DNA from 4 places in the Nocardioides marmoraquaticus genome. Region 1 is predicted to be linked to each of the others. Evidence: riboswitches for the same ligand, from Rfam matches in the RefSeq annotation. Region 1 holds a riboswitch; each other region holds the start of a gene.
What was found. A riboswitch is a leader RNA that binds a small molecule or an ion and turns the genes downstream of it on or off. The one in region 1 is predicted to bind cyclic di-AMP.

Region 1 (2,189 bases):
CGACCCCGGCGTCAACGACTCGCTGGTCCCGCAGCAGGGCCCCAACTACGCCCTGGCCAAGCGGCTGCAGCGCTGGCGCGCCACCGCTGCGCGCCACGACGGCACGCTGGTCTCGATGAACGTCGCCCCGCCGACGCGCACCCGCTCGGTCGTCAAGAACCGAGCGCTGGCGGCGGCGTACGCCGGGGCGCACCGGTTCGGCGTCGAGGTCTTCGAGCCCGCCACCTCGCACGTGCTGATGGCGGCGCTGCTGGTGCACGACCTGCACACCGACGGCGGGCCACGTCACGACGAGCCGTGGCGCGACGAGGCGTACGCCGCCGCCCACGGCGGCCTGTGGCGCACCGGCTGGGCCCCCCGCAGCGCCCTGGGCCTCGCCGCCCTGCTGGGCTACGGCGCCGCCCGCGGCTGACCCCCCTCCCCGCCGAGGGGTCAGTCCCTGACGGTCGAGGGGTCAGTCCCTGACGGTCGAGGGGTCAGTGCCTGACGGTCGAGGGGTCAGTCCCTGACGGTCGAGGTGTCAGTGCCTGGCGGTCGAGGGGTCAGTCCCTGGCCTCTGGCCTGACAGGCAGTGACTTCTCGCCGGTCAGGCAGTGACTTCTCGCGGGTCAGGGAGTGACTTCTCGCCGGTCAGGGAGTGACTTCTCGGCGGGGGGAGTGGGGTCAGCGCAGGCCGAGGCGGCGCGAGCAGGAGGGCCAGGCGCCCCAGCCCTGGCCGGCCTTGATGCGCTTGCCGACCGTGATCTGCTCGGACTTGGTGGCGCGGTGCGGGAGGCCGGCGAAGCGCTGGCCGCCGAAGGCGCGCCAGGTGCCGGGGCTGATCTGGAGCCCGCCGTAGTAGCCGTTGCCGGTGTTGACGGCCCAGCGGCTGGTCGACTCGCAGTGCGCGAGGCGGTTCCACACCCGCACCTGCGCCTGACGCTTGGCGGCGCGCTTCTTGGCGGCGCGCTTCTTGGCGGCGCGGGCCTTGGCGGCCTTCTGGGCGGCGGCCTTCTTCTTCGCGGCCTTCTCCTTGGCCGCCTTCTGCTGGGCGGCAGCAGCCTTGTCAGCAGCAGCCTTCTCGGCAGCGGCCTGCTCCTGCTCCGTGGGCTCGGTGCCCTCGGGAGACGCGGACGAGGTGGCGACCGCGGTGGCGGCCTGGGCGGGGGTGGTGATCGCGAGGGCGGGCAGCACGACTGCCAGGGCAGCGAGCAGCGACACGACGAGCTTGCGCATGGTGGGGTCCTCCGTCGCGCCTGCGGAGTTAGCTGTCGGGTTCGGGCCGAGGAGCCCGGCCACTCGCGTGGCTTCACCCCAGAGGACGACCGCTGTCGCGGTGCGCCCGGGGAAGTGGTTCCCCCGCTCCTGCCCGGATGTGGTGCCGGTGGTGGACCGGCGCGTGGACAGGATTCGGCGGGGCGCGCAGGTCGGCCCCGGTGGCACCGGGGCTGGGAGGACAGTAGACCGACCGGGCCCGGTGCCAAAACTCGGTCTGGACCTTCGGTGCCGTCAGGCCCGGACCGGCTCCGCGCGGTGCTTGCCCGGCCGCTCGGTGCGCGGCGGGTCGACCGCGAGCTTCTCGCCCTCGACGTCGAGCTCGGGCAGGAGGCGGTCGAGCCAGCGCGGCAGCCACCAGGCCCGCTCGCCCAGCAGGTACATCAGCGCCGGGACGAGCGCCATGCGCACGACGAAGGCGTCGAGGAACACCGCCGCGGCGAGCGCGAAGCCGATCGACTGGATGAGCGGGTCGTGCTCGAGGATGAAGGCGCCGAAGACCGAGATCATGATGGTCGCGGCCGCGGTCACGACCCGTGCCGAGTTGCGGAACCCGTCGACGACGGCCTCGCGCGCCGACATGCCGTGCACGTGTGCCTCGCGCATCCGGCTGACCAGGAACACCTGGTAGTCCATCGCCAGGCCGAAGACGATGCCGATGACGACGATCGGGGCGAAGCTCACCAGCGGCTGGCCCTCGACGAGCCCGAACGTGCCCTCCTGGAAGATCGCGACGGTCGCGCCGAGGGTCGCCAGCACCGAGAGCAGGAAGCCCAGGGTGGCGGTCACGGGCACCAGCAGCGAGCGGAAGACGAGCATCAGCAGCAGGAACGCCAGGCCCACGACGACGGCCAGGTAGATCGGCAGGGCCTCGCCGAGCCGGTCGGAGACGTCGGTCTGGATCGCGGTCTGGCCGGTGACGCCGAGCGTCGTGC
Region 2 (2,189 bases), on a different contig from region 1:
CGCCGGTCGCGAGGGGCCCGGCGCCCTCCAGGGCGACCGCGCCGACCGGCACGAACAGGTGCAGGTACGGCGCCTCGGGCAGCTGCACCGACTGGCCCGGTCGGAGCCGGGCGGCGTGCAGGGCGGCGTACCGGTTGTGGATGCGGATGGCGGTGTCGTCGGCGTGGTGGGCCATGCCGGAGGCGACCGGGTGGAGCCGACCGTCGAGCAGGTCGTGGGGCAGCTCGAGCTGCTCGTAGCCCGGCGTCACGCTGCGCTCGTCGGGCACGACCCACATCTGCACGAAGTGCACGGGGTCCTGCGGGGCGCCGGCGTGGGTGTCGGCGTGGGTGCGCCAGGAGTCGTTCTTCTCGGAGTGCAGGATGCCGGTGCCGGCGCTCATCCGCTGGGCGAGGCCGGGGTAGATCACGCCGTTGTGCCCGGTGGAGTCCTGGTGCACCAGCGAACCCCGCAGCACCCACGTCACGATCTCCATGTCGCGGTGCGGGTGGGTGTCGAAGCCCGTGCCGGGGTCGACGGCGTCGTCGTTGTTGACCAGCAGCAGCCCGTGGTGGGTGTTGCGGTGGTCGTGGTGGTGGCCGAAGGAGAACGAGTGCTTCGAGTCCAGCCACCCGACGTCCGTCCGGTAGCGGTCCTCGGCTCGCCGGACGTCGACCTCGGGGGTGATCTGCACGGTGCTCATGGCGCTCCCTGGCACGCGTAGTTGAGAGTTCATCTACATGATGGCACGGACCTCCCCGTTGCTCAACCGGTTCTGGGCCCGGTTCTGCCCGCGGGGTAGCGTGGACGCTTTCCACCTGCTGCCCCGGGGGCTCGCGCCGAGTCCCGTCCACCACCCGGGGCCGTCCTCGATCTCGGACCGGACGGGAGCGGGGGACCCGACGCACCACGACAGCCCTCGGGTTGTCTCGGGGTGAAGCGCGCACGCCGCGCCGGGCACGCACGACCTCTCTGCCCGAACCCGACAGCTGACCTCGCAGGCGCCGGAGAGGGACACACCCATGCGACACCACGCACCTGCACGCCTCCGCCGGGCTCTCGGGACCCTGGTCGCCTCCGCGGCCGTCGTCGCCGCGCCCGCGCTCGTCGCGTCGCCGGCCGAGGCCGCCTCGGGCGACACCTGGGACCGGCTGGCCCAGTGCGAGTCGAGCGGCAACTGGCGGATCAACACCGGCAACGGCTACTACGGCGGCCTGCAGTTCCACCAGCCCACGTGGGTCGGGTACGGCGGCAAGCAGTACGCGCCGCGCGCCGACCTGGCCACGCGCGCCCAGCAGATCGCCGTCGCCGAGCGCGTGCTCGACGGCCAGGGCTGGGGCGCCTGGCCGGCCTGCTCGGCGAGGCTCGGCCTCGGGCAGTCCGACGCCGCCGGGTCGCCCGGGCAGGCGCGCGAGAGCCGTCCGTCGCGGTCCGGCGCCGAGCGGTCGGCGCCGGCGTCGGCGTCGGGGGGCAGCTACGTCGTCCGCAGCGGCGACACCCTGGCGCGCATCGCCGGCAGCCAGGGGGTCGACGGAGGCTGGCTAGCCCTGTTCGCCGCCAACCGCGGCACCCTGGTCGACCCCGACGTCATCCAGGTGGGTCAGCGCCTGCGGCTGCCCTGAGCACGGGCGTGACCGGACCTCGCAGACCTAGGGAGAGGTCCGGTCACGCCGGCCCGCTCGGGGCGGTGGCGTCGGTGCCCCACTGGCACGATGGGGAGGTGACGAGCCTCCCGTCTGACCTCCTCGACCTGCTGCGCGGTCGCGCGCGCTGCTTCCTCACCACACTGATGCCCGACGGCTCGCCGCAGGTGACGGAGACCTGGTGCGACACCGACGGCGAGCACGTGGTCGTCAACACCGTGACCACGCACCAGAAGGCGCGCAACGTCGCCCGCGACCCGCGCGTGGCCGTCGCGCTCGCCGACCCCGATGCGCCGGGCCGGTACTGGGCCGTGCGCGGCCGTGTGGTCGCGACGACGACCGAGGGGGCCGCCGAGCACATCGACGCGTTGTCGCAGCGCTACCTCGGTCGGCCCTATCCCGGCTTCGGCGGCGGCGCCGGCGAGCGCCTGGTGCTCACCATCGCCGCCGACTCGGTCCACGCGCCCTGGGGCTGAGCGTCAGGTCGGTCCGCGGCCCACGTGACGTTGGTGCAGCGCGGCGTCCCGGGAGACGGCCACCTCGACCTGCTGCTCGATCGGTGCGCGG
Region 3 (2,189 bases), on a different contig from region 1:
TCGGTGATCATGGAGCCCGCGGCCGCCGAGCCCCCGGTCGTCTCCAGGTCGACCACGCAGAACGTGGTCTCGCGCAGGGGGCGGCCGAGCTCGTCGAAGCTCATCTGGGCGTCCCACCTGGTCACGTCGCCCGACGCTAGGCGCCCGCACCGACAACCCTGTGCCGCAACACGCGTCGGCGCCGCTCGCACGGCTGGGCCCGGCACGGGTTGTCGGTGGTCCCTGCCAGCGTGCGTCGCACCGGTCCCTTCCCCGACCGGACCGAGACCTCCGAGGAGCACGCCATGAGCCTGCACATCGACTGCGACGCCTGCCTGGTGCGCGGCCCCGCCTGCCACGACTGCGTGGTGACCGCGCTGCTCGGCCCACCGCCCGAGCTGGCCTTCGACGAGGAGGAGCGGCACGCCCTCGAGGTGCTCGCCGGGTCGGGCCTGGTGCCGCCGCTGCGGATGGTGCTGCCGGTCTCCGGTCCCGACGTCGAGACGGCGTGAGACGGCTCACGTCGCGAGGCGCCGACTTGGATCCGCCCCACGGGGTGGCCTAGGGTCTCGCGCTTGTTGGTCCCCGCACCAGCGCGCCGCCCGGCGTGCTCGGGGGCCGCGCCGAGTCCGAAGCCGTGCCGGGGGGTGCTGGCGAAGGAGCCGGGGACCCAACCGGAACGGCGGGTCGGCCTCGTGCCGAGCCACCGGTCCACGGGGTGAATCCGGGTGACGCACCACCTGCGGTGGGGCCGATCCGGTAGGGCGTTCTTTGGGCCCGAACCCGTCAGCTCACCTGGTAGGCGTCGACACAAAGAGGAGACCGTCCGCTCGTGACCGACGGCCGGAAGTACCGCCCTGCCCACCGTGCGGAACGCACGCCACTCACCCGTCGTGCCGCGGTCCCGACCGTCGCCGCGCTGGCCCTCGGTCTCGCGGGCTCCGGCCTGCTCGCCGCCCCCGCGGGCGCCGCGGACCTCGACGCCAGGATCGACCGGGCGCAGGCCCAGGTCGACCGTCTCGACCGGCTCGCCGGCGAGCGCGCGACCACCCACGAGCGTGCCCAGGCCCGCGCCGGTGCCAGCAAGCAGAAGGTCGAGCGCCTGACGCAGCGCATCGAGGAGCAGCGCGAGCGCACCGCCGACCTGCGCGAGCGCGTGGCCCGCGGCGTCCTCGTCGAGCACGGCACCGCCGCCGGTGCCGCCGGCTCCGGCACCCCCGCGGCCGACGTCGTCCCTGTCGCGTCGACCTCGATGCCCGCGACCTCCGAGCGGTTGCTCGCCGGCGTCGCCCTCGTCACCGAGGACGCCGGCGACACCTCCTCGGCGCTGCAGGAGACCGAGACGACCCGCGTCGAGCTGGTCGAGCGTCGGGCCGCGGTCCGCGAGGTGCTCCAGGAGCGTCGTGCCGCTGCGCGCGACGCCGGCAAGCGCGCCGAGCGCGCCGGCGCCGAGCTCGGCGCCGCCCAGGGCCGGCTCGCCTCGCTCGAGGACGAGCGCGCCGAGCAGCAGGCCGAGCAGGTCTCCAGCGGTGCCGTGGCCTACGCCATGGCGCAGGTCGGCAAGTCCTACGTCTGGGGCGCTGCCGGGCCCGACGCCTTCGACTGCTCCGGCCTGACGATGGCGGCCTGGGCGACCGAGGGCGTCTCGCTGCCGCACAACTCGCAGGCGCAGTACGCTGCAGGCACGCCCGTCTCCGAGAGCGAGCTGCAGCCTGGTGACCTGGTCTTCTACTACAGCCCGATCAGCCATGTCGGCATGTACGTCGGCAACGGCCAGGTCGTCAACGCGCTGAACCCCGGCTCCGGTGTCCAGGTCTCGGGTCTCCACGACATGCCGTACTCCGGCGCGGTCCGTCCGGGCTGACGCGCTGCTGCTCGCGCGGACGCTCCTGCTCGTCCTCGCGCTCGCCCTGGGGCTGCTGACCGGGTGCGAGCGCGGGACCGAGCTGGAGCCACCGCGTGGCGCCACCGCCGGCGGTGGCGCCGTCGAGGACGGCGCCGCCACCGTGCTCCGACGTCTCGAGCAGGCGATCGACGACCGTGACGTCGAGGCCGCGGCCGCGGTGGCGACCCCGCAGGCCGCGGACCTGCTGGCGGCGGTCGTCGACAATGCGCGCGCGCTCGACGTCCGCGACGTGTCGCTGCGCTACGTGGCGCCCGACGCGCCCGCGACCGACGGCGAGCGCGAGCGGCTGGGGGACGACGTCGTC
Region 4 (2,189 bases), on a different contig from region 1:
CGCCGTACTGGCGCCACTTGACCGGCGGCAGCGAGGCCTCGGAGAAGTCCCGGGCGAGCTGCTCGAGCCGGGCGGTGAGCGTCTCGAGGCCGTCGGCGTCCTGCAGCTTTGCCAGCTCCGCCACCGACCCGGCGAGGTCGCACCACCGCTCGCGGAACTCGACGTCCCACGGGGTGTCCTCCTCGACGCTGCGCCGCATCGTGCGCGCCATGCTGAGGCAGTCGGCGATGCCCTGCTCGAGCTCGTGCAGCATCTTCTTGAGGTCGGCCCAGCCGGTGGGTCGGGAGCGGCGCGGGTTGAAGCGACCGCTCTCGCGCGCCTGCCACAGCAGCCGCCACGCCTGGTCGACGTGGAGGTCGACGCGGCGGATGTCGCGCACCCACTCGTCGGTCTCGTCGGTGGTCAGGCCGTCGCCGGCGCCGCGGGCCATCGCCCCCAGCACGTCGGCGAGCTGGCCGGGCAGCTGCTCGGCCCACGACCACGCCGCGCGGTCGCGCAGCGGCGGCCAGACCAGCAGGTTGACCGCCAGGCCGACCGCGACGCCGACCGCGGTGTCGACGAGCCGGCTCGACAGCAGCTCCATCTGGTCGGTCGACCCGGTGGCCAGCGTGACGAGCCCGGTCGTCGCGATCGTGCCGGCCTCCTCCTTGACCCACGGCAGCTGCCCTAGCATGAAGCCGACCAGGATGACCAGCCCGAGGCTCCACGGCTCGATGCCGAACAGCGTGCCGACGGAGAAGGCCAGGAAGACCGCGAAGAACGTCGCCGCCACCTGCTGGGTGCCGCGCGAGACGGTCTTGTAGATCGTCGAGTGCACCACGAGCACCGCCGCCCACGGTGCGAGGAAGGCCTGGTCGAGCTGGCCCACGTCGGTCGCCAGCCACCACGCCAGACCACCGGCCAGGGCCGTCTTGACGATCTGCACCTGGTCGACGACGCGGACCGGGTCGACCCGGCGGCGCAGCCGCTGCACGGGCTCGGTCGAGACGCTGGTCACCACCCGGGGCACGTACCCCGGCACCCGTGCCCCACCGGTCGCACCGTTCCCTGGACCGTGGTGGTCGTCAGGCCCTACGCTGCTCCGGCGACATCGCACCCCTCGCCGGTACGCCGAGTCCTGCCCACCGACGCGAGGTCCGACCGAGATCGACGGGGCAGGAGTGGGGGAACCACACGTTCCACCGCGCCGACCGGGTCCGCCCGGTCGCGCTAGGGGTGAAGTCGTCTCACGACGGCAGAGCACTTTCCCGGCTCCAACCCGACAGCTCACCTCGCAGGCGTGGGAAAGGCTCCCCCGTGCTCCCTGCCCTGCACCCTGCCCTGCGCATCCCCGCCCAGCTCCTCCTCGTGGTCGTCATGGCGCTCGGCCTGCTGCTCGCCAGCCCCGTGGGCGACGCCCACGCCGCTTCCCGTGCGAAGAAGATCTCCAACGCCACCGGCATCGCGCTGAACCAGAAGGGCGACCCCTACCGCTACGGCGCGGCGGGCCCCAGCGCCTTCGACTGCTCCGGCCTCATCTACTACAGCTTCCGCAAGGCCGGCGTCAGCGTTCCCCGCACCTCCGGCGCCCAGGCCGGCGCGGTGCGCCGCGTCGCCAAGTCGAACCTCAAGCGCGGCGACCTGATGTTCTTCCACAACGGCGGCCGGGTCTACCACGCCGCGATCTTCCTCGGCCGCTCGAAGGGCAAGGTGCACATGCTGCACTCCCCCAGCTCGGGCAAGCGGGTCTCGAAGGCGTCGCCGTGGACGTCGAGCTGGTTCGGCGGCACCCTGCGCTGATGCCCCGAGACCGGCGCGGCTGCCGTCCCGGCGGCCGCGCCGGTCCTAGCCTGCCCTCATGACCCCTCCCGGTCCCGACGCGCAGGTCGCCCCCACGACCGTCGAGCACCCCCTCGGGGCGCTCGACCAGCTCTTCGTCGCCTCGCCCGAGGTCCCCGCGCGCACCACCGTGCCCGCCACCCTCGGCCTCCTCGCGGGCCTCGCCGCCCTCGTCTCCTCGCTGTGGCGCGCCAACCTCGGGATCGCGGTCGCCCTGGCCGTGCTGGCCGTCGTCCTCAGCGTCATCGGGCTGGCCCGCGCCAGCCGGCCCGGCACCGCCGGCGGAGTCACCGCGGCCCTCGGGCTCGTCGCCGCCCTGCTGACCGGCGCCCTGGTCGCGCTGCGCTACGCGGGGGTCGACACCGCTGTCG

Region 2: linked by a shared signal. The riboswitch ahead of ACYU8I_RS00020 (transglycosylase family protein) and the one ahead of ACYU8I_RS07230 (transglycosylase family protein) in region 1 are both predicted to bind cyclic di-AMP.
Region 3: linked by a shared signal. The riboswitch ahead of ACYU8I_RS03620 (C40 family peptidase) and the one ahead of ACYU8I_RS07230 (transglycosylase family protein) in region 1 are both predicted to bind cyclic di-AMP.
Region 4: linked by a shared signal. The riboswitch ahead of ACYU8I_RS04430 (C40 family peptidase) and the one ahead of ACYU8I_RS07230 (transglycosylase family protein) in region 1 are both predicted to bind cyclic di-AMP.

Annotation. Positions count from the first base shown of each region.
Region 1 covers NZ_BAAHAA010000007.1:65,556-67,744, forward strand. The annotation lists gene ACYU8I_RS07225 (hypothetical protein) at 1-412, shown strand, start outside; gene ACYU8I_RS07230 (transglycosylase family protein) at 664-1,215, opposite strand; cyclic di-AMP (ydaO/yuaA leader) riboswitch at 1,235-1,358, opposite strand; gene ACYU8I_RS07235 (MMPL family transporter) at 1,489-2,189, opposite strand, start outside.
Region 2 covers NZ_BAAHAA010000001.1:2,008-4,196, reverse strand. The annotation lists gene ACYU8I_RS00025 (pirin family protein) at 1-682, opposite strand, end outside; cyclic di-AMP (ydaO/yuaA leader) riboswitch at 846-998, shown strand; gene ACYU8I_RS00020 (transglycosylase family protein) at 1,002-1,601, shown strand; gene ACYU8I_RS00015 (PPOX class F420-dependent oxidoreductase) at 1,700-2,098, shown strand.
Region 3 covers NZ_BAAHAA010000003.1:156,743-158,931, reverse strand. The annotation lists gene ACYU8I_RS03630 (DEDD exonuclease domain-containing protein) at 1-104, opposite strand, end outside; gene ACYU8I_RS03625 (hypothetical protein) at 285-491, shown strand; cyclic di-AMP (ydaO/yuaA leader) riboswitch at 650-799, shown strand; gene ACYU8I_RS03620 (C40 family peptidase) at 812-1,843, shown strand; gene ACYU8I_RS03615 (hypothetical protein) at 1,785-2,189, shown strand, end outside.
Region 4 covers NZ_BAAHAA010000004.1:99,705-101,893, forward strand. The annotation lists gene ACYU8I_RS04425 (FUSC family protein) at 1-1,000, opposite strand, end outside; cyclic di-AMP (ydaO/yuaA leader) riboswitch at 1,141-1,278, shown strand; gene ACYU8I_RS04430 (C40 family peptidase) at 1,297-1,779, shown strand; gene ACYU8I_RS04435 (hypothetical protein) at 1,838-2,189, shown strand, end outside.